Linked DNA regions of Phreatobacter stygius. The protein of the gene in region 2 interacts with the protein of the main gene of each other region in a pairwise test. Links are inferred from orthologs where the notes say so. Each region holds a gene or a part of one and is shown on either strand. Other genes may lie near its edges. The genes, in order: tpiA and pepT.

Region 1 (16,440 bases), 5.4 Mb from region 2 along the record:
TCCGGCCGGACATGTCGACATAACTGCCGCCGGCGGCCGCACGCAGCGGTTGATGCTGCCACGTCCCGGCGCTGTTCTGGGTCAGTCCGACCGCCGGTGCCCCGCCGGCGAAGACGGTGGCGCAGCTCGGCCCCGGCACCGACGCCTCGCATTGCTGGGCGGTCGTGGCGATCCGGTTGGTCGTGTTGCAGTTGCGCTGGCCACCAAGGCCGAAACCATTGGTCACGGCGAGTGCGCCGACGCCAACCACCGCGATCGCGCCGAGCCCGGCGGGCGACAGCAGGCGCGAACGCTTTTGGTCGGGATTGTCAGGGCGGGGAGATTGCATGGTCATGGCGCGACCCTCAAGTGGTCATCGACGCCGCGGCAAGCTGGCCGGCGGCAATGGACACACCGGCCAGCCAGATGCCGGCCGGCAGTTCGCCGTCTTCGATCCGCCGCGTCAGGTCCTTGAACACCAGTTTGACGAGCAGGTAGACGCCGAGCTGAACCAGCAGCGAAACGGCGGCCCAGATCGCATTGTCGAGGATCGACACCGAATATTCGATGGAGCTCGCCAGCGGCAGCGAAAAGCCGACAATACTGCCGGTGAAGGCAAGAGCGCAGGCGACATTGCCCTGGCGCATCAGGGCGATCTCGTCATGCCCGGTCAGCCAAGTATAGATCCAGACGAAGATGGCGACGAAACCGATCGCCATGACGAAATGCGCCAGGAATGCGGGAAACCCCGATAGATAATCTGCGATCATGAGCCAGCCCCAGCCAAATCGGATGAGGCATGCTAGGGCAGGATTGTTTCCGGTTGAAGCCGTCAATCGGCGAAGCCGATGACGTGCAAGGGGGCGAATGGCTGATCAGACCAGCCTCGACTGCACCTTGGCCGCCTCGATGAACGAACGGAACAGCGGATGCGGCTCGAACGGCCGGCTCTTCAGTTCAGGGTGATATTGCACGCCGACGAACCACGGATGCTCGGGATATTCGATTGTTTCGGGCAAGACGCCGTCGGGCGACAGGCCGGTGAACACCAGGCCCTTGTCCTCGAGCCGCGCCTTGTAGTCGAGATTGACCTCGTAGCGATGGCGGTGGCGCTCGGAAATCATGTCGGAGCGATAGATCGCGGCGATCTTGCTGTCCGGCTTCAGGTGCGCCGTATAGGCGCCGAGCCGCATGGTGCCGCCGAGATCGCTCGCCTGGTTGCGCTTGACCAGCTCGTTGCCCTGCAGCCACTCGGTCAACAGGCCGACCACCGGCTCGGCCGTCGGGCCGAATTCGGTCGAATTGGCGGCAGCAATGCCGGCGAGATTGCGCGCCGCCTCGATCACCGCCATCTGCATGCCGAAACAGATGCCGAAATAGGGCACCTTGCGCTCCCTGGCGAATTGCGCCGCGCGGATCTTGCCCTCGGCGCCGCGCTGGCCGAAGCCGCCGGGCACCAGGATGCCATGGACATGTTCGAGATAGGGCGAAGGATCTTCCTTCTCGAACACCTCGCTCTCGATCCAGTCGAGATTGACCTTGACCCGGTTGGCCATGCCGCCATGGGCCAGCGCCTCGATCAGCGACTTATAGGCATCCTTCAGCCCGGTATATTTGCCGATGATGGCAATGGTGACCTCGCCTTCCGGATTGTGCACCCGGTCGGAGACATCGGCCCAGCGGCGCATGTCGGGGCCGCCCGTCGGCTCGACGCCGAAGGCGCGCAGCACCTCGTCGTCGAGGCCGGCGCGGTGATAGGCGAGCGGCACGTCGTAGATCGAGGCGGCGTCCTGCGCTTCGATCACCGCCGAGGGACGGACATTGCAGAACAAAGCGAGCTTCTTGCGCTCGCCTTCCGGGATCGGCCGGTCGCAGCGACACAACAGGATGTCGGGCGCGATGCCGATCGAGCGCAGTTCCTGCACCGAATGCTGGGTCGGCTTGGTCTTGAGCTCGCCTGCCGAGGCGATGAACGGCAGCAGCGTCAGGTGCACATAGATGCTGTCGCCCTTGGGCAATTCATTGCCGAGCTGACGGATCGCCTCGAAATAGGGCAAGCCCTCGATGTCGCCGACCGTGCCGCCGATCTCGACCAGGACGAAATCATAACCCTCGTTGCCGGTGCGGACGAAATCCTTGATGGCGTCGGTGACATGGGGAATCACCTGGATCGTGGCGCCGAGATAGTCGCCGCGCCGCTCCTTGGTGATGATGTCGAGATAGATCCGGCCGGTGGTGATATTGTCCTGGCGGGTGCAAGGCCGGCCGGTGAACCGCTCGTAATGGCCAAGGTCGAGATCGGTCTCGGCGCCGTCGTCGGTGACGAACACCTCGCCGTGCTGGGTCGGGCTCATCGTGCCCGGATCGACATTGAGATAGGGATCCAGCTTGCGCAGGCGGACCGAATAGCCGCGTGCCTGAAGCAAGGCGCCAAGCGCCGCCGAGGCAAGCCCCTTGCCCAGGGACGAAACCACGCCGCCGGTGATGAAAATATACCGCGTCATGGGGCTTCCTCTTTAAAGCTCTCAGTGCGATTCGGGTAGCGCCATGCGTCGCGATGACGCCCGCACTCCCACAAAAAAACGAGGGCCGGTTGCCCGGCCCTTGCTGTGATCACGTCCGGCGCCCGAAAAGCGCCTTATGGCAGATGCCCGGACTGACGTCCGGGGTCGCCGGTTACCGCGAGGGCGCGGCCGGCGGCTGCGAACCGGGCGCTGCCGGGGGCTGCGAACCCCCCGGTGCGGCCGGCGGCTGCGACAGGCCGCGAAGCCCTTCGAGCACGCCCGTGCCACCACCCTGCCCCGACGGCGGAACCTGCGGAGCTGCCGGCGCGCCGGGCACCGCGGGAGCGGATGGAGCCGCCGGTGCCGTGCCCTGTTCCAGGATGGAGCGCGGCCCGCGGGCCTGGGTGGCAAGCAGAGCCAGCACGATCGAGGTGAAGAAGAAGGCCGCCGCCAGAATGGCGGTCGCCCTGGTCAACACATTGGCCGTGCCGCGCGACGACATGAAATTGCCGCCGCCGCCCATGCCGAGGCCACCGCCTTCGGAGCGCTGCAACAGAACAACGATGATCAGTGCAATCACGATCATCAGATGGACGACGAGAATGACGGTCTGCATGGAGGCTCGACGGTCCTTCGAGATAAGGAAAGCGGGTCTCTACACGATCGAATTGGCCTTGCCTACCCCGGATTGCCCAGGAATGCGGCAAGCTTCATTCGCCTGGGGAAAGCCCGGCCGAAGGCCGCCCGCAGCCTTCGACTTAGCCTCCATATGGGCGCGCCCGCGGCCATTCGCCAGCCGGGCAAGACTGCCCTGCGGCAAGCCGCCGCCGTCAGCGATAGGCCGCGGCGATTCCCAGGAAGTCCGCCGCCTTCAGGCTGGCGCCGCCGACCAGGGCGCCGTCGACATTGGCGACCGCCATCAATTCCTTGGCGTTGGACGGCTTGACCGAGCCGCCATAGAGAATGCGGATGCCCGCCGCCTGCTTGCCGTGGCGCTGGATCAGCTTCTTGCGGATCAGCGCGTGGACCTCGGCGACATCGGCCGCGGTCGGCGTCAGGCCGGTGCCGATCGCCCAGACCGGCTCATAGGCGACAACCACGGCTTCCGGCGTGGCATCCTCCGGCACCGAGCGCTGAACCTGCCGGCCGACGACGGCGAGCGTCTTGCCGGCCTCGCGTTCGGCACGGGTCTCGCCGACGCAGACGATGGCCGTCAGCCCGGCGCGGATCGCGGCAAAGGCCTTGGCCGCGACCAGCGCATCGGTCTCGGCATGATACTGGCGGCGCTCGGAATGACCGACGATGACGGCGGTGGCGCCGCTTTCGACCAGCATGTCCGGGGCGATGTCGCCGGTGAAGGCGCCGGTGGTCTCGGTGTGGCAGTCCTGCGCGCCAATGGCGATGCGGGTGCCGAGCGCGCTGGTCGCGGCCAGTTGCAAAAGGGTCGCCGGCGGGCAGATCATCAGATCGACCTTGCCGCGCAGCGTCGCGTCATAGCCCTCGGCCATGGCGCCGATTTCCTCCAGCGCCTTCTTCGAGCCATTCATTTTCCAGTTGCCGGCGACTAGGGGACGCAGCGCCATCAAGACCTCCTCGGTTGTTTCGCGGCTTGCTACCAGATGGCGCGTTTCAGGGCTACCGCGCGACCTTGCCCGAACCAGGGGTGGTCACTATGCTCCGCCAACTTTTTTGGGGCCCCACGGGCTCACGCCGTCATAACCGGAGATCGCACGGGCATGCTGACCGGCATTCGCACCACCTTCGCCACGGGCTTCATGCGTCTCGTGCTCATCGCCTTGATGAGCCTGCTCGTCGGCAGTTTCGCGATCTGGGGCATCGGCGACATTTTCCGCGGCGGCACATCGACGACACTGGCGACCATCGGCGGCACGCAGGTCTCCCAGCAGACCTTTCAGACCATGTATAATCGCGAGGTCCAGAACCTCGGCCGCATGCTCGGCCGCGGCGTGACGCCGGATCAGGCGCGCTCGTTCGGCATCGACCAGCGCGTGCTCAGCCAGCTCGTCACCGACGCCACGCTGGACGAGCGCGGCCGCCAGCTCGGCCTCGGCATCGACGACGCCACGATTCGCAACCGTATCGTCACCTCGCCGTCGTTCCGCGGGCCGACCGGCCAGTTCGACGTCAACACCTTCCGCGAGCTGCTGCGCCAGAACGGCTTCACCGAGCAGGCCTATATCGATAGCGAACGCCGGGTGGCGGTGCGCCAGCAGATCGCCGGCGCCATTTCCGACAAGCTCGGCACGCCGCAGGTGCTGCTCGATGCCATGGCGCGCTACCAGGCGGAAACCCGCACCGCCCAGTTCGTGACGATCGGCGCGCGCTCGGCTGGCGACGTGCCGGCCCCCGATGCCGCCACCCTGCAGACCTTCTTCGACGCGCGCCGCGCCGCCTTTCGTGCGCCGGAATACCGCAAGCTGGTGATGCTGACCCTGTCGCCCGAAGAACAGGCGGCCTTTGTCGAGGTTCCCGCCGATCAGATCGACGCCGAGGTCGCCCGCCTGCGCGACACCGCCGAGAAGCGCACGGTCCAGCAGATCACCTTCGCCAATGCCGAAGAGGCCGCCGCCGCCTCGGCGCGCATCAAGGCCGGCCTTGATTTCGCCGAGCTGGCCAAGGAACGCAACATTTCCGACACCGACCTGACGCTCGGCACGCTGTCGCGCGCCGAGATAACCGATCCGCCGGTCCGCGACGCGACTTTCGCGCTCGCCGAAGGCACTGTCAGCGAGCCGGTTCGCGGCAGCTTCGGCACCGTGCTGCTGCGGGTCACCAAGGCCGAGCCGTTCAACGCCGAGGCCATGCGCGAGCAGGCCCGGATCCGGCTCGCCCGTGAACTGGGGCGTGTCGCGGTGAACGACCTGCACGACAAGATCGAGCGCGAGCGCGCCAGCGGCCTGCCGCTCGCCGACATCGCCAGCAAGGTCGGCCTGGCGGTGAGCGTCGTCGACGCCGTCGACCAGAGCGGCCAGGACCCGTCCGGCGCCCAGCTCAACCTGGTCGGTGGCGCCGAATTGCTGCCGGCCGCGTTCCGCGCCGATGTCGGCATGGAGAACGAGGCGGTCCAGGTCCGCCAGACCGGCGCGTCGATCTGGTACGAAGTGGCCGCCATCACGCCGGCGCGCGACCGCGCGCTCGACGAGGTCAAGGACCGCGTCGAGGCCCGATGGCGTGAGGAAGAGGTGAAGAACCGGATCGCCAAGGCGGCGACCGAGATGACCGAGGCGGTCCGCCAGGGCAAGACGCTCGCAGAGCTCGCCCAGCCGCTCGGTCTCGAGGTCAAGACCAGCGGCGCGCTCACCCGCACGGCGACTGAAGGCGATTGGGGTTCGGGCGCTGTCCAGACCCTGTTCGTCACGCCCAAGGGCAGCGTCGCCAATGCGCCAGCCGCCGACGGCATCGACCGGATCGTCTTCGTCACCCTGGATGTCGCGCTGCCGGCCAATGCCCCGGTCGATGCGCGAACCCAGGCCCAACTGACCCAGTCGATCGAGGACGACATCCTCGGTCAATATATCGCGCGCCTGCAAAAGGACTTCGGTGCCAACGTCAATCAGACGGTGCTGCGCCGCGCGATCGGAGCCGGCGACGGCGGCTAGACGCCGCCCTGTTCGCCCTCGGGAGAACGACCATGCAGATCGAACCGGCCTTCGAGGCCTTTGCGTCCGTTCACGCCACCGCCAAGCCGCAGGTGGTCTGGACGACCCTCGTTTCGGACCTGGAAACCCCCGTCTCGGCCTATCTCAAGATCGCCGGATCCAGGGCCAATGCCTTCCTGCTCGAATCGGTCGAGGGCGGTGCGGTCAAGGGCCGCTACTCGATCCTCGGCCTGGAGCCCGACCTGATCTGGCGCTGCCGCGGTTCGGTCGCCGAGATCAACCGGCGCCCGGGCGCCGACCGGGCCGCCTTCGCGCCGCTGCCGGAAGCGCCGCTGGTCGAGCTGCGCAAGCTTTTGGCCGAAAGCAAGATCGACATTCCCGACCGGCTGCCGCCCATGGCGGCCGGCGTGTTCGGCTATCTCGGTTACGACATGGTCCGCCAGATGGAGCATTTGCCGGATATCAATCCGGACCCGCTCGGCCTGCCCGATGCCTTGTTCATCCGGCCGACCGTGGTGCTGGTCTTCGATGCGGTGAAGGACCAGATCACCGTCGTCACCCCGGTCCGCGCACAGGCCGGCCAGGCCGCCAAGGCCGCCTATGACCGCGCCGTCGACCGGCTGATCGCGGTGGTCGACGCGCTCGACACGCCGCTCGACAAGCAGACCCCCCTGCCCGACCATGCCGAGATCATGGCGGGCCTCGTCTCGAACACCAGCGAGGCGGATTATTCGGCCATGGTCGACCGGGCCAAGGACTATATCGGCGCCGGCGACATCTTCCAGGTCGTGCTGTCGCAGCGCTTCTCGACGCCGTTCCAGCTGCCGCCGTTCTCGCTCTACCGGGCGCTCAGGCGGGTGAACCCGTCACCCTTTCTCTATTATCTGGCCTTTGACGGCTTTTCGGTCGCCGGTTCCTCGCCCGAGGTCCTGGTCCGGGTGCGCGACGGCCAGGTGACCATCCGCCCGATCGCCGGAACCCGGCCGCGCGGCGCGACGCCGGCCGACGACAAGCGGCTGGGCGAAGATCTGCTGGCCGATCCGAAGGAGCGTTCCGAACATCTCATGCTGCTCGATCTCGGCCGCAACGATGTCGGCCGGGTCTCGAAGATCGGCACGGTCAATGTCACCGACCAGTTCTTCCTCGAGTTCTATTCGCATGTCATGCACATCGTCTCGAATGTCGAAGGCGAGCTGGATCCCAGGCACGACCTGATCGACGCCATGGCCGCTGGCTTCCCGGCAGGCACCGTGTCGGGTGCGCCGAAAGTCCGCGCCATGCAGATCATCGACGAACTGGAGAAGGAAAAGCGCGGCCTCTATGCCGGCTGCGTCGGCTATTTCTCCGCCACCGGCGCCATGGACACCTGCATCGTGCTGCGCACCGCTGTGGTCAAGGACGGCGTCATGTATGTTCAGGCCGGCGCCGGCATTGTCGCCGACAGCGTCAACGCCATGGAACAGGCCGAATGCGTCAACAAGGCCAAGGCCCTGCTGACCGCGGCCGATGAAGCGGTGAAGACGGCGGCGCGCGCCGGGAGGGGCCAGTGAAGATCACCCTCATCGACAATTACGACAGCTTCACCTGGAACCTGGTCCATTATATCGGCGGCCAGGGCGCCGAGGTCGAGGTCGTCAGGAACGACAAGATCAGCGCCGACCAGGTGATGGCGACCGATCCCGACGCCATCGTGCTGTCGCCCGGCCCCTGCACGCCGAACGAAGCCGGCATCTGCCTGGAGCTGGTCGACAAGGCCTCGGCGACCATTCCGATGCTGGGCGTCTGCCTCGGCCACCAGGCCATGGGCCAGGCCTTCGGCGGCACGGTCATCCGGGCGCCAGCGCCGATGCATGGCAAGCTCTCCGAGATCAGCCATTCCGGCCGTAGCGTGTTCCGCGGCATCAACGGCAAGTTCCAGGCGACCCGCTATCACTCGCTGACCGTCGACCGCCTCAGCTGGCCCGGCGACCTGGAAATCACCGCCGAGACCGCCGACGGCGTCATCATGGGCCTGATGCACAAGCAGCGGCCGGTGCACGGCGTGCAGTTCCACCCGGAAAGCATCGCCTCCGAGCACGGCCACCGGATGATCGGCAATTTCCTGGCCCTCGCCACCGAATGGAACCAGGCCCGGAGGCGACGCTGATGGAACAGTTCAAGTCCCTGATCGCCACCGTCGCCGGTGGCGCCAGCCTCGACCGCGCCGAGGCCGAGCGCGCCTTCAACATGATCATGTCGGGCGAGGCGACGCCCTCGCAGGTCGGCGGTTTCCTGATGGCGCTGCGCGTGCGCGGCGAAACCGTCGAGGAAATCACCGCCGCGGTCGCCACCATGCGCGCCAAGATGGTGCGGGTCGACGCGCCGGCCGAGGCGGTCGACGTGGTCGGCACCGGCGGCGACGCCTCCCATTCGCTCAACATCTCGACCTGCGCCGCGTTCATCGTCGCCGGCGCCGGCGTGCCGGTGGCCAAGCACGGCAACCGCGCGCTGTCGTCGCGCTCGGGCGCCGCCGACTGCCTGATGGCGCTCGGCGTCAGGATCGACCTGACGCCGGAGGCGATCTCCCGCTGCATTCGTGACGCCGGCATCGGCTTCATGTTCGCCCCGGCGCATCATCCCGCGATGAAACATGTCGGCCCGACCCGGGTCGAGCTCGGCACCCGCACCGTGTTCAACCTGCTCGGCCCGCTGTCCAATCCGGCCGGCGTCAAGCGGCAGATGGTTGGCGTGTTCTCGCACCAATGGGTCGAGCCGCTCGCCGAAGTGCTGAATAATCTCGGCTCGACCCGCGCCTGGGTCGTCCATGGTTCGGACGGGCTCGACGAGATCACCGGCACCGGCCCGACCGCCGTGGCCGAACTCAGGGACGGCCGCATCTCGACCTTCCAGATCAGCCCTGGCGATGTCGGGCTCGCGCTCTGCGCCACCGGTGCGTTGAAGGGTGGCGATGCCGGCTACAATGCCGATGCGCTGCGCGCCGTGCTGACCGGCGCCAGGAACGCCTATCGCGACGTCGCGGCGCTGAACGCCGCCGCGACCCTGGTCGTAGCCGGCAAAGCAGCGACCTTGCTGGAGGGTTTCGCCATGGCCGAGGCCTCGATCGATGGCGGCGGCGCGGCGCTCCGGCTCGAACGCCTGATCGCCATATCGCATGCCGAATGAGCTGGGGACGCCGCCGCCATGGCCGATATCCTGAAGACGATCGAGACCTATAAGCGCGCCGAAATCGTCGCGGCCAAACAGCAGAAGGCCTTCGCGGTCATCGACGCCGAGGCGCGCCGGGCCGCACCCGTGCGCGGTTTCGCCCGGGCCATCGAGGCGACCATCGCGGCAGGCCGCAAGGCGCTGATCGCCGAGATCAAAAAAGCGAGCCCGTCCAAAGGCTTGATCCGTCCTGATTTCGACCCGCCGGGGCTCGCCAGGGCCTATCAGGCCGGCGGCGCGACCTGCCTGTCGGTGCTGACGGATGCGCCGTCGTTTCAGGGCGCGCCCGAGTTCCTGACCGCCGCCCGCGCGGCAACGACGCTGCCGGCGCTGCGCAAGGACTTCATGCACGACGTCTACCAGGTCGCCGAAGCCCGCCTCTGGGGCGCCGACTGCATCCTGGTGATCATGGCGTCCGTCGACGACGCGCTCGCTGCCGACCTGGTCGCCGCCGCCACGGACTACGGCATGGACGCGCTGATCGAGGTGCATGACGACGCCGAGCTCGACCGGGCGCTGCGCCTGCCCTCGCGGCTGATCGGCATCAACAATCGCAACCTGCGGACGTTCGAGGTGACGCTGGCGACATCCGAGCGCCTGGCGCCGCGCGTGCCGAAGGACCGGATCATTGTCGGCGAGAGCGGCATTGCCACGCCGGCGGATGTCCAGCGGCTGGCCGCCATTGGCATCCGGACTTTGTTGGTCGGCGAAAGTTTAATGCGCCAATCTGACGTTGCGGCAGCGACCAGGGCCCTCCTGACGTAACACGACCTAACGTAAAGCACTGTTTCGGCGGGTTTCCAGCATTCTTCCGGAGGCTCTAGGTAAATGTCAAGTTAATATCATCGGTAAAATCAATCAACAATTGAATCCCGTCCGATTCCGATTGCTTATTTTGTCGTCTCTATTGTGCTCCTGGGTCGTAGACACAGGATCACTCCTTGATGTGGAACTTTTTTCGGCAATTTCGCGATGATCATCGTGGCGCCATAGCCGTCGCCTTCGCCGTCGCCCTGTATCCCATCATGATGATGATCTGCGCGGCGGTCGACCTGAGTCGCGTCAGCCAGCAGGACGCGCGCCTGCAGGCGGCCGTCGATGCCGCGGCGCTGAGCGTGGCGCGCCAGGTCGCGGACGGCAGGCTGACCGGCGATCTGAATGCCGCGGCGCGCGCCGTCGTCGAAGGCAATATCAATCCGAGCATATTGACCGGCCTTGCCGTCACCGCCGTGCTGGATGGCCCCGCCGTCAGGGTCAACGGCAGCGGCCAGATCAAACCGATGGTCGCCAACCTCCTGAGCGACGGCAACCTGACCATTTCCGCCACCGCCAGCGCCATATGGCGCACCAAGAAGATCGATCTCGTGCTGGTGCTCGACAATACCGGCTCGATGGCGAGCGCCAACAAGATGACCGCGCTCAAGACCGCCGCCACCAACCTGATCAACACGCTGCAGGCGGTGTCGACCAACCGGCCCGATGCGGTCCGGATCGGCATCGTGCCTTTCGACACCCAGGTGAATGTCGGCACGGCCTATCGCAACGAAACCTGGCTGCGCTACCCGAGCAATCTGACCGCGAGCAGCTGGACCGGCTGCGTCATCGACCGCGACCAGTCCCACGACGTCAGCGACACCACTCCGACATCGAATGCGACGAATTTTCCCGCCCGCAACTGTTCGACCGGCAAGCTTGCCACCATCCTGCCGCTGACCAACGACTGGACCGCCTTGACCAACAAGGTCGCGGCGATGAACCCCTCGGGCAATACCAATGTCACGATCGGCCTGGTCTGGGGCCTGCATATGCTGACGCCGTCGCTGCCCTTGACCAATGCGCGCACGCTGGCCCAGGAGCCCGATCTCGAGCGGATCATCATCCTGCTGACCGATGGCGACAACACCCAGAACCGCTGGTCCACCACGGGTTCCGAGATCGACGCGCGCACCGAACTCGCCTGCGCCAATGTCAAGGCCAACGGCATCCGGCTCTACACGGTTCGGGTGGTCGACGGCGACGCCGCGATGCTGCGCCGCTGCGCCTCGGAGACGACGATGTATCATTCGGCCAGCACCGCCGAGCAGGTCGTCCCGGTGTTCCAGCAGATCGCCGGCGAGATCAGCCGGCTGCGCCTGAGCCAGTAGGCGCGAGCCAGCAAGCCCTGCTGGCGCGGCATGAAAAAACCCGGCGCAAGGCGGCGCCGGGTTTCTTTTATCGGTCTGGCTGGCATCGGCCGCGCCCCGGGGGGCGCGGCGGGACGCGGTCACTTCGCCGCGGCGGCCTTGCCGAACACACCCTCGTAGGGCTTGTAGATTTCTTTCGCGAGATCCGAATAGAGCTCGCCGATCTTGGTGGCGCGGGCGACCGCGGTCTCGTAGGCCGACTTGACCAAGGTCGACTGCAGTTCGATCGCCTTGTCCAGGCTCTTCACCGCGGCGAATTTCTCGACCGCCGCCGAGCTCTCCTCGAAAGATTTCTTGGCATAGTCGACAACCTCGGCGGTGATCGCCTGGTAGCCCTTGGTCACTGCGGTCAGGCTCTTGACGGTCCGGTCGAGGCCGTCTTTGCCAAGCTTCTGCACGTCATCGAAATTCTGCAACATGACATGGCTCCTGCGGCGGCTGCGCCGCTTTGGTTTAATTTTCCGCCAGGACGACAAACCCGGAAGACATATGTCCCCTAGCCGTCTTGCTGCACTGCGTCAATCACGCCTTTGCATCGCAACATGAGGAATATCAACGCTCTAAGACTGATCGAGCGATCAGCGTGCCGGCTTCAATTCGCAACTCCGCCTGATTCGCTTAACCAACTGGCAACCGCGACGCATTACCGTCTGCCTCACGTTCCCGTAATCGACGGGGGCGGCGTGAAGAGTACGGCTGCGTATCGCCGATAGTGGTGTTGCGTCGCCGGCGGCCCTTAACCGGGGTCGTCGGTTGCGCAAAGCCGGTCGAGCCGCGCCTGACCTCCAAACGCGAGGGACAGGGACGCGGACCGGTCGCCAGAAGGCACCCCGGCCGCCTGCAGTCAGGGGTGGTGCAATGGCGACCACAATCGGCGCCGGTCGGACCGGATCGGGACGTATTTTCCGGCAGATCGCCGCGATGGCCGTCACCGCAGGTTTGATTGCCAGCGCCCTGCCGAGCCAGGTCGAGGCTCGCCCGCGCCGTTACGACGGCTACATGCCGGCCTATGCGGCCATCGTCATCGATGCCAAGACCGGCCAGGCGCTGCATTCCGAAGCCGCCGACGCCCACCGTTTTCCCGCGTCCGTCACCAAGGTGATGACGCTTTATGTCCTGTTCGAACAGATCGAAGCCGGCCGCTTCTCGCTGCAGTCGCCGCTGCGCGTCTCGGCGGAGGCCGCCAGCCAGCCGCCCTCGAAGATCGGCGTGCGTGCCGGTTCCACCATTACGGTCGAGGAGGCGATCCGCGCGCTGGTGACCAAATCGGCCAATGATGTCGCCGTGGTCATCGCCGAGAACATTGCCGGCGACGAGGAGCGTTTCGCCAGCCTGATGACCCGCCGCGCGCGCGCCATCGGCATGAGCCGCACCACGTTCCGCAACGCCTCCGGCCTGCCGGATGCCGAACAGATGACCACCGCGCGCGACCTCGCGACGCTCGGCCGGGCGATCCAGGATCATTTCCCGCGCTACTGGAGCTATTTCCAGACCTATTCCTTCGCCTATCGCGGCGTGAACCACCGCAATCACAACCATCTGCTCGGCCGCGTCCAGGGCGTCGACGGCATCAAGACCGGCTATACCCGCGCCTCCGGCTTCAATCTCCTGACCTCGGCGCGCCGCGGCGACCGGCAGCTCGTCGCCGTCGTCCTCGGCGGCCGTTCGGGCGGCTGGCGCGATGCCCGCATGCGGCAGCTGCTGGAAGCCAATTTCCCGCAGGCCTTTGCCGGCCGCCGCACCGCCCCGATGGTGGCGCGCGCCAGCGAACCGGAGAACCGCGCGCCGACACGCATCGCGGTCGCGGCCCAGGTGCCGGTGCCCGGACGGCGCCAGCCGATCGCCGCCCCGATGCCGATCACGCCGATGGCCGCGGCCGTCGTCGCCGCCGGCCAGACCCGTGGCGGTGCCTCATCCGGTGCTTCCGCCGCGGCGCCGGTCACCGCCAGCGCCCAGGCGCCGCGCCAGGTCATCCGCGAAGAGACCGCCCCGGCGCCGGTCGCCGCCTCGCTCGCCGCGGCGAATGCCTATGCCGCCACCCTGCCCGGCAATCCCAATCCGCGCCCCGGCGTGCTCGGCCAGCTGCATTCCTCGCAGCTGACCACCGCTTCGGTGTCGCCGCGCTCGGTTCAGATGGCCTCGGCGTCGGGCCAGACGCCGCAGACCGAGGTCCTGCCCCAGCGCCGCGGCGAATGGTCGATCCAGCTCGGCGCCTTCCCGACCGAAGCCGCCGCCCAGGCGACGCTGAAGGAAGCCCGCGAGACCACCGGCCGCCAGCTCGGCTCGGCCGATCCCTATACCGAGCGTGTCGAGCGCAGCGGCATGACGCTGGTCCGCGCCCGCTTCGCCGGCTTCGATCGCGCCAGCGCCGACGCCGCCTGCCGGGTGCTGAAGAACAACGACTACGACTGCATGCTGGTCCGCAACTAAAGCGGATCCGACGAAGCCCGGATGAATGTGTCAGGAGTTCCGGCGATGGTTGTCCAGGAGAATGTCCTTGGCCTGGTTGACGCGGGAAGCGAGCCACGTCGAGCCCCCTTGGTCGGGGTGCAGTTTCTTCATGAGCGTACGGTGCGCGCCACGGATGGCCTGCTCGTCCGCCCCCGGCTGAAGGCCAAGGATCTGGTAGGCCTCCTCTTTGGTCATCGCGCTCGAAGCCGGCGGGCCGCTTTGCCCCGCACCCGCATTGCCCTCAGCGTTTTCACGCCAGCGGGGGTCTCGGCGGTCAAGATAAGCTTCGAGTAGAGCCGCGCTCTCGCCGTCGATCTCGGCGAAAGCCTGCAACAGGCGGGCGATCGGGATCTGTTCCAGCGTCTGGCCGGCGAGCGAGCCGGCGACGAACCGGCCGGACATCCGGCCGGTATCGAGATCGAGCTCCATCTCGACGAAACGCGAACGCACGCTGGAGGTCTGGCGCGGCGTCTTGGTGCCGGCCTGACCCCAGCCGCCGAGCATGCCCTGGCCCGGGATCAGGCCGAGCAAGGTGGCGCCGGCGATCGCCGCGGGAATCGCCAGCTCCCACTGGCCGCGGGTCAGCAGAAACAGCCCGAAAACGATCGCCGCGACGCCGCCGATCTTGCGCATCTGCGCCGACAGCCATTTCGGATTGGCGCCGAGAATGGCGTTGAGACCGCCGGAGAAGACGATCAGCGCAATCACGCCTGCGATGAAATAGGTCATGGCGCGGATCTCATGCGAACTTGGCTCACTTCATTTGCCCGAGCAGCAGCTGGGCACCGCGCGCGCCCTTGGCCGACGCATCGGTCAAGGCGGCGCGCCCGCCCGAGGCGAAGATCGCCACCGCCTTGAGCAGTTCGGCGAGCTGGGCTGCCGCCCCCGGGTCGAACCGGGCATAGGCTCCGCGGGTGATCCGCGCAATCTCCCGATAGGCCTGCTCGGCCGAGGGATCGCCACCTTCCTGGAACAGGAAGACCGGCACATTGGCAAGCCCCAGCCGTCCGGCCTTGGCGCAAAGATCGTCCAGGCTCTCCTCCATGGCGTCGCCGACATAGACCAGGGCATGGATCCTCTTGTCGCTCGCCTCCTCGGCGGCGTGGCTGAGCACGCGTCCGATCTGGGTCTGTCCGCCGACACACTGGATCTTCTGCATCAGCCCGGCGAGCTGGCCGGCTTGCGCCACCCAGCCGGAAGCGCGGCATTCGCCGACCCCGCGAAAGAAGACCAGCTGGATGTCGAGCGATCCGACCTTGGCGGCTTCGGTGAACATCTGGCCCTGGATCGCGCAGGCCATGTCCCACATCGGCTGGCGGCTCATCGTCGCGTCGAGCGCGAAGATCAGCCGGCCGCGCTCGCCGGCGACCTTCGGCCGGCCGACCGCCGCCGCGGTCTTGAGGAAAGCGGAAATATCTGCGGCACCCGCGGTCGGCACGCTGCCGGCCTTGGCCTTGGAGGGATCGACGATACCTGAGGGATCTTTGGGACTCATGCCCTTGAATCTGGCGCAGCCGCGGTTGAATGCAAGCCGTCAGGCGGTCGCGGGGCTTGATACCCCATGTGTTTCTTTGCCCCACCATCCGGCGCGAGGCGACACAAGCGCCTGTGGCCGCGCGAATTCGTGATTGGCATTCATGCCTGGCGCAAACGATTTCATTGGCGATTTCTCCTTTGGCATATGACGATCACTCCGCTTTTGGCCTGCCGCGACGTCGCTCGGCCGGCAGTCCTTGCCCGCGAGGAGGTCTCCCGATGGCTCATCTGTCCCGCCGCTTCATGGTTGCCGGCGGCCTTGCCGTTTTCACCAGCCCGGTCCTGGCCCAGCACCAGCATCACCAGGGCCAGTTCGAGCGCCTGAGCCAGCCAGGCAGGGTCGACCTGCCGGCGATCCATCACGAACAGGTGGTCAGCGATAGCCCCGCGCCGAAAGCCGCGACCCAGGGGCGCTGGATCGATCGTGCGCCGCTGCCCGTCCCGCGCACCGAAATGGCCTGGGGCGCCGAGCGCCAGGGCAAGATGCACCTGGTCGGCGGTTATGCCGAACAGCGCGTCGACCGGCAGTATCACCACGTCTATGACGCCGCGGCCAACCGCTGGATCGCCGCCGCCGAGCTGCCGCGCGGCGCCAACCATGTCGGCGTCGCGGTCGCCGGCAACCGGCTCTACGCCATTGGCGGCTTCATCGAGCAGAACCGCACGCCCCATGCCGACTGTTTCGTCTATGGCGTCGATGGCGACACCTGGTCGAAGATCCGGCCCCTGCCCGAGGCCTGCGGCGCCATGGCCTGCGTGACCATTGGCGATACGGTCCATGCCATCGGCGGCGCGGTCGGCAACAGTTTCGAGAACCGGAAGTCGATCGACTGGCACCTGGTCTACGACCCGAAGGACGACAGCTGGACCCGGCGCGCGCCGCTGTTCCTGGCGCGCGACCATACCGGCACCCTGGTGGTCAACGGCCTGATCCACGTCGTCGGCGGCCGGGTCGACAGCTTC
Region 2 (12,187 bases):
CCCGGCTCTGGTTCATCTGGGGTCCGCACTCGAAAGGGGCTGGCGCTCACGACAGGGGAGGTCTGGCCGGATGGCCAGGGGCCTGTCGCGGCATACCACGTTTCGGACCCGCCGAGCTTGGTTCGCGACACCCCCGGACGTCAAGCGTCTCGGCACGGATGGCGGCTGGCGATGGCCGCGCTCGTGTTATGATCGGGCAGGAACGCCGCCACGGCCGCAGAAGCGGAGGAGGCAGCCGAATGCTCAGGGATCGGCAAGACGCCGGCCGTCTGCTCGCGGCCCGACTGTCCGCCATGACGCTGGACCGGCCGGTGGTCCTCGCCTTGCCGCGCGGCGGCGTACCGGTCGCCGCCGAAATCGCCACGATTCTCGGCGCGCCTCTCGATCTCGTCCTGGTCCGCAAGATCGGCGCACCGGCCCAGCCCGAACTGGCGCTCGGCGCCGTCGTCGAGGGAGCCGAAGCCGACATCGTGCTCGACGATGTCTTGTTGCGGTACCTGCACGTCGGCAGTGCCCAAGCCGACCAATTGGTCGCACGGGCGCGGGCTGAGCTCGAACGGCGCGGCCAGCGCTATCGCGCCTGCCGCAGCCCGGTGGAACTCGCCGGGCGCGACGTCATCATCGTCGATGACGGCATCGCGACCGGTGCCTCGATCCGCGTCGCGATCCAGGCGGTGCGCCGCCGCCGGCCCGGCCGGATCATTCTTGCCGTTCCGGTCGCCGCGGCCGACCAGGTGACGGCGCTCCAGGCCGAGGTCGACGTGGTGGTCTGCCAGGAGGCGCCCGCAGACCTGAGCGCGGTCAGCCGCCACTACCTGAGCTTCCCGCAGGTGGACGATGCCGAGGTCATCGCCTGCCTGGAGGCAGCCGGACGGCGGAACCAAGACCCTTGATGGGATCAAGCGGTTCCGTCGCCGGCGCGCCCGGCCCGAACACCTCACACTGGCTGGCGCTTGCCCGTCCGCGGATAGATCGTCTCGCCGCGTCCGAGCATCGCGACATAGGTCTCGATCCGGCGCGCCCGGGTCTCGGCTTTCTTGACCGCGTGGATGCGATGCAGGATGGCATAGCGGTTCCGGCCGTCCAGTTGCTCGAACAGGGCTTTGGCCTCCGCGGCGGCGTCGAGCGCCGCCTTGAGGTCGTCGGGAATGCCGATCGTGCTCTGCGGCGCATAGGCCGCCTCCCAGCGGCCGTCGGCCTTGGCGCGCTCCACCTCGGCGAGGCCACCCGGCGCCATCCGGCCCTGCTCGATCAGCTTCAGCGCCTTGGTCCGGTTGACCTCCGACCAGCGGCTGCGCGCCTTGCGCGGGGTGAAGCGGAGCAGCCAGAAGTCTTTGTCGACCTGGTTGCTCTGGCCGTCGATCCAGCCGTGGCAGAGCGCGCCTTCGACCGCCTCCAGCTGCGACACGCTGGCGATTCCCGAGGTCTTCTTGGCAAATTTCAGCCAGACGCCCGGCGCGGTCCTGGGCTGCGCGCCAAGCCAGGCTTCCCACTCCGCGGCGCTGGCGAAGGCAATAATCGGCAGGTCCGTGTCTTCTGCTTTCATCGGGCTTAAACACTCCTTGGCGGGAACAAGCCGATAGGCTTCCAGCCAGGCTTCGTCCAGGGCATGATCACGCGGCCGGCTGGGATGGCTCTCGATCGCACCGAAGAAAGGCCCTTGCATGACCAGCCGCGTGATACCGGTGGCGCCCTTTGTCCTGACCGTGTTCGGCGCGACCGGCGATCTGGCGCGCCGCAAGCTGCTGCCGGCGTTGTTCCAGCGCGATTTCGCCGGCCAGTTGCCGGCCGAAGCCGTCATGATCGGGGTGGCACGGCGCGCCATGACACAGGACGCGTTCCGTGCGCTCGCCCGCGCCGCCATTATCGAACATGTCCCGGCTGCCGACGGCGCCGGGCCGGACCTCGATCGCTTCCTGGCCCGGCTGCATTATGCCGCAGTCGACGCCGAGGGCGAGGACGGCTGGAGCGATCTGTCGAGCAAGGTCGCCGCCTTTGCCGATCGTATTCCGGTCCACTATCTCGCCACCGCACCGCAACTGTTCGGGCCGATCTGCGAGAAGCTCGGCCGTTTCGGGCTGTCCGGCAACGATGCCCGGGTGGTGATCGAAAAGCCGATTGGCCGGGACCTCGCTTCTGCGATCCAGGTGAACCAGGCCATCGGCAAGGTGTTTCCCGAGGAGCGCGTCTACCGGATCGATCACTATCTCGGCAAAGAGACCGTGCAGAACCTGATGGCCTTGCGCTTCGCCAACGCGCTGTTCGAGCCGCTGTGGAACAGCGCCCATATCGACCATGTCCAGATCACGGTTGCCGAAAGCCTCGGCGTCGAGGGCCGCGCCGGCTATTACGACACCGCGGGAACCCTGCGCGACATGGTGCAGAATCACCTGCTCCAGCTCCTCTGCCTGGTCGCCATGGAGCCGCCGCCCTCGCTCGAGGCCGATGCGGTGCGCGACGAGAAGCTCAAGGTGCTGCGCGCGCTGAAACCGATCGACCGGCACAATGCCGCGGGTGCCACCGTGCGTGGCCAATATCGGGCCGGCGCCTCGGCCGGCGGGGCGGTGCCAGGTTATCTCGACGAACTCGGCTCGCCGCAGAGCCGGACCGAGACCTTCGTCGCCGTCAAGGCCGAGCTGGCGAACTGGCGCTGGGCCGGCGTTCCCTTCTATCTGCGCACGGGCAAGCGCCTCGCCGCCCGCGTCTCCGAGATCGTCATCGGTTTCCGGCCGGTGCCGCATTCGGCCTTCAGCGAAACGGCCGGGCCGATCCTGCCCAATCAGCTGGTCATCCGGCTACAGCCGGACGAAGGCGTGAAGCTCTGGCTGATGATCAAGGACCCCGGGCCCGGCGGCATCCGCCTCAGCCATGTGCCGCTCGACATGACCTTCGCCGAGGCCTTCAAGGTGCGCAATCCCGATGCCTATGAACGCCTGATCCTCGATGTCGTGCGCGGTGACCAGACGCTGTTCATGCGGCGCGACGAGGTCGAGGCGGCCTGGCGCTGGATCGATCCCGTCCTGGAGGCCTGGCGCAATATGGACGAGCCGCCGCGCCCCTATACGGCCGGCACCTGGGGGCCCTCGGCCGCGATCGCGCTGATCGAACGTGACGGGCGGACCTGGCAGGAGGATGGAGCATGAGGCAGGACATGATGAGCACGGAATTGGATGAGGTCGCCGGCCGCGTCGCGGCGCGCCTGATCGCGCGCAGAGAGACCATCGCGGTGGCCGAATCCTCCGCCGGCGGACTGCTCTCGGCGGCGCTGCTCGCCGTGCCCGGGGCATCGCGTTATTTCCTCGGCGGCGCGGTGGTCTATACGGCCACGGCCCGCGAAGCCCTGCTCGGCATCTCGCTCGACGACATGGCCGGCATGCGCTCGTCCTCCGAGCCCTATGCGCGGCTGCTGGCCGAACGATCGCGCATCGCCTTCCAGGCGAGCTGGGGCCTCGCCGAGACCGGCGCCGCCGGTCCGACCGGCAATCGTTATGGCGATGCCGCCGGCCATAGCTGCCTTGCCATCAGCGGCCCGTCGTCGCGGGTCGAGACGCTGGAAACCGGCCTGTCGGATCGCGCAGCCAATATGCGCCTGTTCGCTATCCAGGCGCTCGCCCTGCTCGAACAGGCGCTGGACCAGGCCTGATCCGGCAGGGCCGCGCTGCAGCGCCGGGCCGCCGTTTCAGCCCGGCCGCCATCCTGCAAATCCTGGCGCGCGGCGATTGCCAATCGCTGCTGGTCCACTAGTATATCAGAAAGCCAGGCACCGCTCACCGAACGAAGCGGATCGAGAAAGCCTGGCCGGTATCAGGTGGAAACGGACAGGAAACCAAGACAATGTTTGGGATCACGCGGCGCCAGGCGCTCGCCGGCATGGCCGGAACCATGACTTTTCCCGCGGCCGAGGCGCTGGCGGCCAGCCTGCCGCTGGCCTCGACCCCGGTGACGCTGAACATCGTCGACGTCGCCGGCAACCTGCAGCTGACCCAGGCGGCGCTCGAAAAATTCGCCCGCGAAAACCCCCGGATCGTCTCGCGCCTGATCTTTTCGCGCGCACCCTCGCCCGAGCTGCCGGCCAAGCTGAAGGCCCAGCAGCAGGCCAATGCGGTCGACATCGACCTGGTGCTGACCGGCCCTGGCGCCATGTCCGACGGCATCACCCAGGGCCTCTGGATCGAGGTCTGGAAAGACTATGCCGAGGAGCTGCCGAAGCCCGAAGACATCTACCATGACAGCGCGCTGATGATGCAGCGCAACTTCGGCCAGACCGCCGGCGTCGCGGTGGTCTATTCGCCGTCCGGTCCGCTGTTCGAATATGCCCCCGACCGCGTCAAGGTCGTGCCGAAAAACGCCGCGGAGCTGCTCGCCTGGGTCAAGGCCAATCCGGGCCGCTTCTGTTACGCCCGGCCGGTCAATTCCGGCCCCGGCTGGACCTTCCTGATGGCCATGCCTCACATCCTCGGCGACAAGGATCCAGCCGATCCGATCAACGGCTGGGACAAGACCTGGGCCTACCTGAAGGAGCTCGACAAGGGCATCGAATATTACCCGCCGGGCACCACCGTCACCATGAAGGAGCTTGCCGAGGGCTCGCGCGACATGATCGTCTCGACCTTCGGCTGGGACATCAACCCGCGCGCGCTCGGCGTCGTGCCGGCCGAGGTCAAGACCTTCGCGCTGGATGGCACGCACTGGGTGCCCGACACCCAGTTCATGTGCATCCCCAAGGGCGTGCCGACGCCCAAGGTGGCGGCTCTGCTGCGCCTGATGAGCTTCATGCTGAAACCCGAGCAACAGGCCTATACCTATGACAAGGGTTATTTCTATCCCGGCCCGGCGGTGAAGAACGTGCCGCTGAGCGCGGCGCCTGCCGAGAGCCGCGCGGTGCTCGCCGAGTTCGGCCGCCCGGAATATGACGCGCTGATCGCCAAATATCCGGTCGAAGTGCCGCTGAAGCCCGCGGCCCTGGTCGCGGCTTTCGAGAAATGGGACCGCGAGGTCGGCGGCGCCAAACGGCGGGGCTGAACCGGGCCATGCGTTTCGCCGTCATCGGGATCGATCACCGCCATATCTACCACATGATCTCCGGGCTGATCGACGCTGGCGCGACCTGCGCCGGCTTCGATCCCGGGACGTCCGATCCGAAAGTGCTGGACGGGGTGCGCGAGCGCTTCCCCGGCCTCGCCGAGGTCGCCGACCGCCGGGTCTTTCTCGAGGACCCCTCGATTGGCCTGATCATCACCGCCGCGATCCCGGCCGAGCGGGCCGGCATCGCGGTGGCCGCCATGCGCCACGGCAAGGATGTGATGACCGACAAGCCGGGCATCACCACATCGGAGCAACTGGACATGGTGCGGCGCGTGGCGGCCGAAACCGGCCGGATCTTTTCGATCTGCTTTTCCGAACGTTTCATCGTGCCGGCGACCTCGGTCGCCGGCAAACTGATCGACGGTGGCGCGATCGGCCGGGTGGTGCAGACGCTCGGTCTCGGGCCGCATCGGCTGAACCGGGCGATCCGCCCCTCCTGGTTTTTCGACGCCGCCCGGTTCGGCGGCATCCTGGTCGATATCGCCTCACACCAGATCGACCAGTTCCTGATCTTCACCGGCTCGGACGACGCGACGATCGCATCGAGCGCCATTGGCCATTTCGGCGCGCCCGACTTGGCCCACTTCCAGGATTTCGGCGAAATACTGCTGCGCAGCGACCACGCCACCGGTTATGTCAGGGTCGACTGGTTCACCGCCGACGGCTTGCCGACCTGGGGCGACGGCCGGCTGGTCATCCTCGGCACCGAAGGCACCATCGAGCTGCGCAAATATGTCGATATCGCGGGACGGCCGGGCACCGACCATGTCTTCCTGGTCGACCGCCACGGCACCCGCCATATCGACGCGTCGCAAGAACCGGTCACCTATTTCCGCCGCTTCCTGGCCGACTGCCGCGACCGTACCGAGACCGCCATGCCGCAGTCTCACGTCTTCACCGTCAGCCGCGTGGCGCTGGAGGCCCAGGCGAAGGCGACCGTGTTGAACGCCCGGCCGAACTGAGGATGATTGCATGACCAGGACCGGTATCGCCGTCATAGGCCTTGGGCCGGCATCGCTGCCCCACGCCAAAAGCCTGATCGACCTTGCCGACCGCGTCGACGTGCGCTGGGCGGTGAGCCGCAGTGAAGAGCGCATCCGCGCTTTCGCCGGACAGTTCCCCTTTCCCGTGACCACCGACATGGCCCGGGCGCTGGCCGATCCCGCCGTCCAGGCCGTGCTGGTGCTGACCCCCGCCAATGCCCATGGCAGCGTGGCGGAAGCCTGTTTTGCCGCCGGCAAGCACGTGCTCCTGGAAAAGCCGCTCGACACCACGCTGGCGCGCGCCGAGGCGATCGTCGCGAGCGGCCGCCGTTCGGGCCGCCGGCTCGGTGTCGTGCTGCAGCACCGCTTCCGCCCGGCGAGCCTGCGCCTGCGCGACATCCTGGCCGAAGGCGGTCTCGGCACGATCGAAGCGGCCTCGCTGACCGTGCCCTGGTGGCGGCCGCAGAGCTATTACGACGCCGAGGGCCGCGGCACCTTCGCCCGCGACGGCGGCGGCGTCTTGATGTCGCAGGCGATCCACGCCCTCGACCTGTTCCGTTCGCTGCTCGGCATCGACAAGGTGGTCGCCTCGCAGGTCCGGTGCACCAGCCTGCACCGGATGGAGGCGGAAGACCACGTCACCGCGCTGATGACGCTCAGGGGCGGCGCGCCGGCCTCGCTCGTCGCGACGACCTCGGCTTATCCGGGCTCCGCCGAGACCATGCAGATCATCGGTTCGGCCGGCACCGCCACGCTCGCCGGCGGCGGCCTGACCGTCGGCACTCTCGACGGCCGCAACGAGACCATCGCGCCCGAGGGCAATTCCGGCGGCGGTGCCGCGATCATGGATTTCCCCCACGACGCCCATCGCGCGCTGATCGCCGACTTCCTGGATGCGATCGCCGGCGGACGCGATCCCGTCGTGACCGGCGAAGAGGCGCTGGCGACCCAGCAACTGATCGCCGACATCATCCGCGCCGATCCGAGCTGCAGCCAGCCGATCTGATCGGCAAGGGCGGCCCGGGGCACTTGGACGGCTGGCGGACACCCCGCCGCCCTTGTCTTGGCGGCGCCATCGTTTCGGGTAGAACGTTCGCAGAGCCAGTTCGCAGCGATCATGACCGACGCCGCGGACCGGCCGATCGAACGGAGCCGGCATGAGTACTCGCGAGCAGTTGATCGAGCGGTTCTTCCGCTATCTGGCGATCGAGAGCCAGAGCGACGCCAAATCGCCGTCGCTGCCGAGCACGCCCGGCCAGCAGCGGCTGGCAGGCCTGCTTGCCGACGAATTGCGCGGCCTCGGCCTCGACAAGGTGGTCGTCGACGACCACGCGACCGTCACCGCGCTGAAGCGAGGCAACCGGCCCGGCGCGCCGAAGATCGGCTTCATCGCGCATCTCGACACGGTCGATTCGGGCCTCTCCCCGGTGATCCGGCCGCAGCTCCTGCGGTTCGAGGGTCGCGATCTCTGCCTCAATCGGCAACAGGACATCTGGCTGCGCGTGGCGGAACATCCGGAGATCCTGCCCTGGCTCGGCGCCGATATAATCGTCGGCGACGGCACCAGCGTGCTCGGTGCCGACAACAAGGCCGCGATCGCGGCGATCATGACGCTCGTGGCGGATCTCGGCCCCGAGGATGCCCATGGCGACATCCTGGTCGCCTTCGTTCCAGACGAGGAGATCGGGCTGCGTGGCGCCAAGGCCCTCGACCTCGCCCGTTTCGACGCCGATTTCGCCTATACGATCGACTGCTGCGAGCTGGGCGAAGTGGTGATCGAGAACTTCAACGCCGCGGGCGCCGAGATCGTCTTCACCGGCGTCAGCGCCCACCCGATGTCGGCCAAGGATGTCCTGGTCAACCCTTTGCTGATGGCGCTCGATCTCGTCGCCATGTTCGACCGTGCCGAGACGCCGGAGCGCACCGAGGGGCGCGAGGGCTATGTCTGGTTCACCGACATGACGGCCAATGCCGGCGAGGCGCGCCTGAAGGTCATGATCCGCGATTTCGACAAGACGCGGTTCGAACAGCGCAAGCAGCGGCTCGCGGCGGCGGCGGCGGCGATCGCGGCGCGTTATCCGACCGGCCGTGTCGACTGCCGGATCACCGACACCTACGGCAATATTCTCGACAGCCTGGGCGACGACCGTCGTTCCGTCGACCTGTTGTTCGCCGCGCTGGCGGCGCTCGACATCCAGCCCAAGCAGCTGCCCATGCGTGGCGGCACCGACGGCGCGGCCCTCTCCGCCCGGGGCCTGCCGACGCCGAACTTCTTTACCGGGGCCTATAATTTCCACTCGCGTTTCGAGTTCCTGCCCGTGCCCGCCTTCGAGAAGTCGTGGCAGGTGGCACGCAAGATCTGCGTGCTGGCCGCCGAGCCAGGCGGCGCTCCGGATCGTGCGGTCAGCCGCGTACCGCGGGATGATCGCTGATGACCCGCGAAGAATTCGATCTCTTGTGCGGGTCGCTTCCCGCGACGACCCGCGTCATCCAATGGGGCGGTTCCCATGTCTGGAAGGTCGGCGGCAAGGTCTTCGCCTTGGCGGTGCCCGCCGGCGCGATCACCTTCAAGGTCAGCGACATGACCTATCAACTGCTGCAGGACCATCCAGGCTTGCGGCCGGCCCCCTATCTCGCCTCGCGCGGCCTGAAATGGCTGCAGCAATATGCCGAACCCGGCTTGCCCGACGACGCGCTGGCCGACTATCTGCGCCACGCCCACGCCATGGTGGCGCGCGCGCTGCCCAGGAAGTTGCGAGCCGAACTCGGCTTTGACGCCCCGGAGACGGTTCCATCAGCCCGGCCGACGTCTCGACGCAAGCGAGACTGACCAATGCTGCACTGCGGTTTGCCGTCCTTCGAGGCTCGCTACGCTCGCACCTCAGGATGAGGTGGGGAAGTGTATTGCATCAGCCTTGCTCATGAAGCGCGAAGCAAGGCGTGCACTCTGCGCCGCCGCCCCTGCAATTCTCTACGATCCTCATCCTGAGGCGCGAGCGCAGCGAGCCTCGAAGGACGGTAGACCGAATTGCAATACGGTTCCAATGCCTCGCCCTCAAAACGTCCTGCTCTCGAATCGGAACATCAGCCCATGAAAAAGCCTCGGCGAGATCACTCGCCGAGGCTTTTGTCTTAGCGAAATGCGTCGACCCCTTCAGGTCGTCTGCTGCTGTTTTGCCCGCGCGACGATCTGGGTCGGGTTGACGAAACGCAGCGCGATCAACAGCCAGATCAGTGTCGTGACCATATAGACCACCGCCATGGCGTCGATCGACTGCACGGCGCGCACGCCCGAGGCGAAGACCGAATAATAGAGCGCCACGACGAGCGTCTGGCTGGTCGGGCCCGAGGTCAGGAAGGTCAATTCGAACATGGCGATGGTGCGCACCAGCACCAGGAGCAGGGCCGCCAGGATGCCGGGCAGCAGCATCGGCAGCAGCACATGCAGGAACAGCCGAAACGTGTCGGCGCCGAACACCCGGGCGGCGGCTTCGACCTTCGGGTCGATCTGCTCGATGAACGGGATCATCACCAGAATGACGAAGGGCACGGTCGGCACCAGGTTGGCGAGCACGACACCCCAGAACGTGCCGCCGACGCCGGCCTGATAGAGCACGGTCGCGAGCGGTATGCCGAAGGTGATCGGCGGCACCAGCAGCGGCAGCAGGAACAGCAGCATCACCGCCTTCTTGCCGGGAAACTCGCGGCGGGCGAGCGCATAGGCGGCGGGCACGCCGAGCAGCCCTGAGATCGCCACCACGGTGAAGGCGATCTGCAGCGTGACGATCAGCACGTCATAGAGCTGGAATTCGGCCCAGGCGGCGAAATACCAGCGCGTGGTGAAGGCCGCCGGCAGCCAGGTGCCGAGCCAGCGCGTGCCGAAGGAGGACAACACGACGGTGGCGATCATGGCGAACAGGTTGAGCACGAAGAAGCCGACGATCACCCAGATGGCGGTGATCCAGAGCTTGGCTCCGACAGTGGTATCGCGGATCATCGCTTCAGCCTTTCCCGCCGGCGGTCGCGCCGCGATAGAACAGGCCGCGCAGGCCCAGCACGCCAATGACGATCGCCAGCTGGACCACCGCCATGATCATCGCGATGGCCGAGGCCATGGCGTAGTCATATTGCTCGAAGGCCGCCTGATAAGCCGCGATCGAGATGACCCGCGTCGGCCCGGCCGGCGCGCCGAGCAGCACGGCCGAGGGAAACACCGCGAAGGCCTGGACGAAGGACAGGCAGAAGGCGATGGCCAGCCCCGGGATCAGCAGCGGCAGCAGGACAAAACGGAACCTTTGCCAGCTCTTGGCGCCATGAGTGGCGGCCGCCTGTTCCAGCGCCGGGTCGATGCCGGTGACATAGGACAGGGTGAGCAGGAAGGTGAAGGGGAAGCCGGTAATGATCAGCGAGGCGAAGACGCCCCAATAATTGTTGGTCAGCTTCACCGGCCGGTCGATCGCGCCGATGAGCATCAGCGTGCGGCTGAACCAGCCCTGGGGGCCGAGATAGTTGAGCAGCCCTTCGGCCACCAGCACCGTGCCGAGCGTCACCGGCAGCACCAGGATGGTGGTCAACAGGCGCTGGCGATACATCAGCCTGACGCGGAAGGCGATCGGCACGGCCAGCACCAGGCTGATGATGGTCACCGGCAGGGCGAGCTTCAGCGTCGTCCAGATCGTGTCGTAGAGGAACGGATCGGCGAAGAACTTCTGGTAATTGGCCAGCATGCCGCCCTCGCGCGGCGTGAATGACAGCATCAGGCCGTAGAGAAACGGATAGACGAAGATCGCCAGCACGAAGAGCACGGCCGGCAGGATCAGCAAGGTGATGCCGTCGATGCCACGCAGCGCCAGGCGCTGGCGGAATCCGGGGCCGGCGGCGAGGTCTGTGTCAGCCATGACCGGCCTCACGCGGCAAAGACGAGGGCACGGCCGGGATCGACCGTGAGCGAAATGGCGCTGCCGAGAGCGGCGCGGCTGGGCGCGTGGAAGATCAGTTCCAGGCCATCGGCGGTGCGCGCCGTGCCGACGAATTCGCGGCCGCGATATTCGATCGTCTCGACGGTGGCGCCGATCGAATTGGCGCCGCCGGGCCCCCCGGCGACGTCGTCCGGCCGGGCCGCGATAACAGCGTCGGCGCCGACGGCAAGATCCGCCCGCAAGCGGCCCGACAGCGTGGTGCCGCCGACCGCGATCGTCGCAAACGAACCCTCGCGCGCCGTGACCTTGCCGGTCAGTCGGTTGCGGAAGCCCATGAACTCCGCAACGTCGAGATGGTCGGGGCTCTCGTAGAGCTCGGGCGGCGCGCCGACCTGGCGGATCGCACCGTCGCGCAGCACCACCACCCGGTCGGCCAGCGACAAGGCCTCGTCCTGGTCGTGGGTGACATAGATGGTGGTGGCGCCGAGCTGGTTGTGGATGCGGCGGATTTCGGCGCGCATTTCCAGCCGCAGCTTGGCGTCGAGATTGGACAAGGGTTCGTCCATCAGCACCAAAGGCGGCTCGATGACGATGGCCCGGGCAATCGCCACGCGCTGCTGCTGGCCGCCCGACAATTGGCCCGGCAGCTTGTGGCCCTGCGTCTCCAGCCGGACCAGGCCGAGCGCCTCTTCGACCCGCTTGTCGATCTCGGTCCTGGGGGTGCGCCGCATCTTCAGGCCGAAGCCGATATTCTGGCGCACCGTCATATGCGGGAACAGCGCATAATTCTGGAACACCATGCCGAAGCCGCGATCTTCCGGCTTCAGCTGGTCGATGCGCCTGCTGTCGACATAGATACCGCCGGCGGTGGTCGCCAGCAGCCCGGCAATGCAATTGAGCGCGGTCGACTTGCCGCAGCCCGATGGCCCGAGCAGCGCGATGAACTCACCCTTGGCGATCGACAGCGAGACGTCGCGCAAGGCGTTGACGTTGCCGAAGGCGCGGCTGACGCGATCCAGCCGGATTTCCTTGAAGGGGGACGAGGCAAGCAACATCTCAAGGCGTGTCCTGTTCTCGGGTCCAATGATGATGACGGAACGCGACGCCGCCGCGACCGGAGGCCCGCCGTGCGCCGGGCCGGATCGGCCGCACCGGCGAGGTCGCGCTGTGGCCACCGGCCAGCCATGGCCAAGGCCCTGC

What was found.
Region 1: the proteins of pepT (region 2) and tpiA interact in binary tests that used the Escherichia coli proteins (3 or more experiments, as listed by UniProt). The link is inferred for Phreatobacter stygius from one-to-one orthologs.

Annotation. Positions count from the first base shown.
Region 1 is NZ_CP039690.1:6,959,035-6,975,474, forward strand. What follows is about bases 2,191-5,065. They hold tpiA (triose-phosphate isomerase), read right to left. Parts: upstream 4,067-5,065; coding sequence 3,314-4,066; downstream 2,191-3,313. Other genes in these bases: E8M01_RS32875 (CTP synthase), read right to left, coding at 2,191-2,483; secG (preprotein translocase subunit SecG), read right to left, coding at 2,656-3,099; E8M01_RS32890 (peptidylprolyl isomerase), read left to right, coding at 4,220-5,065. In the rest of the region: E8M01_RS32865 (hypothetical protein), read right to left, coding at 1-334; E8M01_RS32870 (DUF350 domain-containing protein), read right to left, coding at 345-749; more of E8M01_RS32875, read right to left, coding at 855-2,190; more of E8M01_RS32890, read left to right, coding at 5,066-6,103; trpE (anthranilate synthase component I), read left to right, coding at 6,136-7,653; E8M01_RS32900 (anthranilate synthase component II), read left to right, coding at 7,650-8,249; trpD (anthranilate phosphoribosyltransferase), read left to right, coding at 8,249-9,265; indole-3-glycerol phosphate synthase TrpC, read left to right, coding at 9,284-10,072; E8M01_RS32915 (vWA domain-containing protein), read left to right, coding at 10,252-11,451; E8M01_RS32920 (phasin family protein), read right to left, coding at 11,571-11,909; E8M01_RS32925 (D-alanyl-D-alanine carboxypeptidase), read left to right, coding at 12,349-13,920; E8M01_RS32930 (DnaJ domain-containing protein), read right to left, coding at 13,951-14,670; E8M01_RS32935 (vWA domain-containing protein), read right to left, coding at 14,696-15,436; E8M01_RS32940 (Kelch repeat-containing protein), read left to right, coding at 15,697-16,440. UniProt on the Escherichia coli protein: Involved in the gluconeogenesis. Catalyzes stereospecifically the conversion of dihydroxyacetone phosphate (DHAP) to D-glyceraldehyde-3-phosphate (G3P).
Region 2 is NZ_CP039690.1:1,587,277-1,599,463, forward strand. What follows is about bases 6,379-9,362. They hold pepT (peptidase T), read left to right. Parts: upstream 6,379-7,225; coding sequence 7,226-8,500; downstream 8,501-9,362. Other genes in these bases: E8M01_RS07295 (Gfo/Idh/MocA family protein), read left to right, coding at 6,379-7,074; E8M01_RS07305 (MmcQ/YjbR family DNA-binding protein), read left to right, coding at 8,500-8,898; E8M01_RS07310 (ABC transporter permease), read right to left, coding at 9,223-9,362. Also shown: E8M01_RS07260 (adenylate/guanylate cyclase domain-containing protein), read right to left, coding at 1-16; E8M01_RS07265 (phosphoribosyltransferase), read left to right, coding at 240-893; E8M01_RS07270 (YdeI/OmpD-associated family protein), read right to left, coding at 938-1,546; zwf (glucose-6-phosphate dehydrogenase), read left to right, coding at 1,665-3,143; E8M01_RS07280 (CinA family protein), read left to right, coding at 3,140-3,643; E8M01_RS07285 (extracellular solute-binding protein), read left to right, coding at 3,835-5,022; E8M01_RS07290 (Gfo/Idh/MocA family protein), read left to right, coding at 5,031-6,047; more of E8M01_RS07295, read left to right, coding at 6,058-6,378; more of E8M01_RS07310, read right to left, coding at 9,363-10,065; E8M01_RS07315 (ABC transporter permease), read right to left, coding at 10,070-10,966; E8M01_RS07320 (ABC transporter ATP-binding protein), read right to left, coding at 10,975-12,042. UniProt on the Escherichia coli protein: Cleaves the N-terminal amino acid of tripeptides.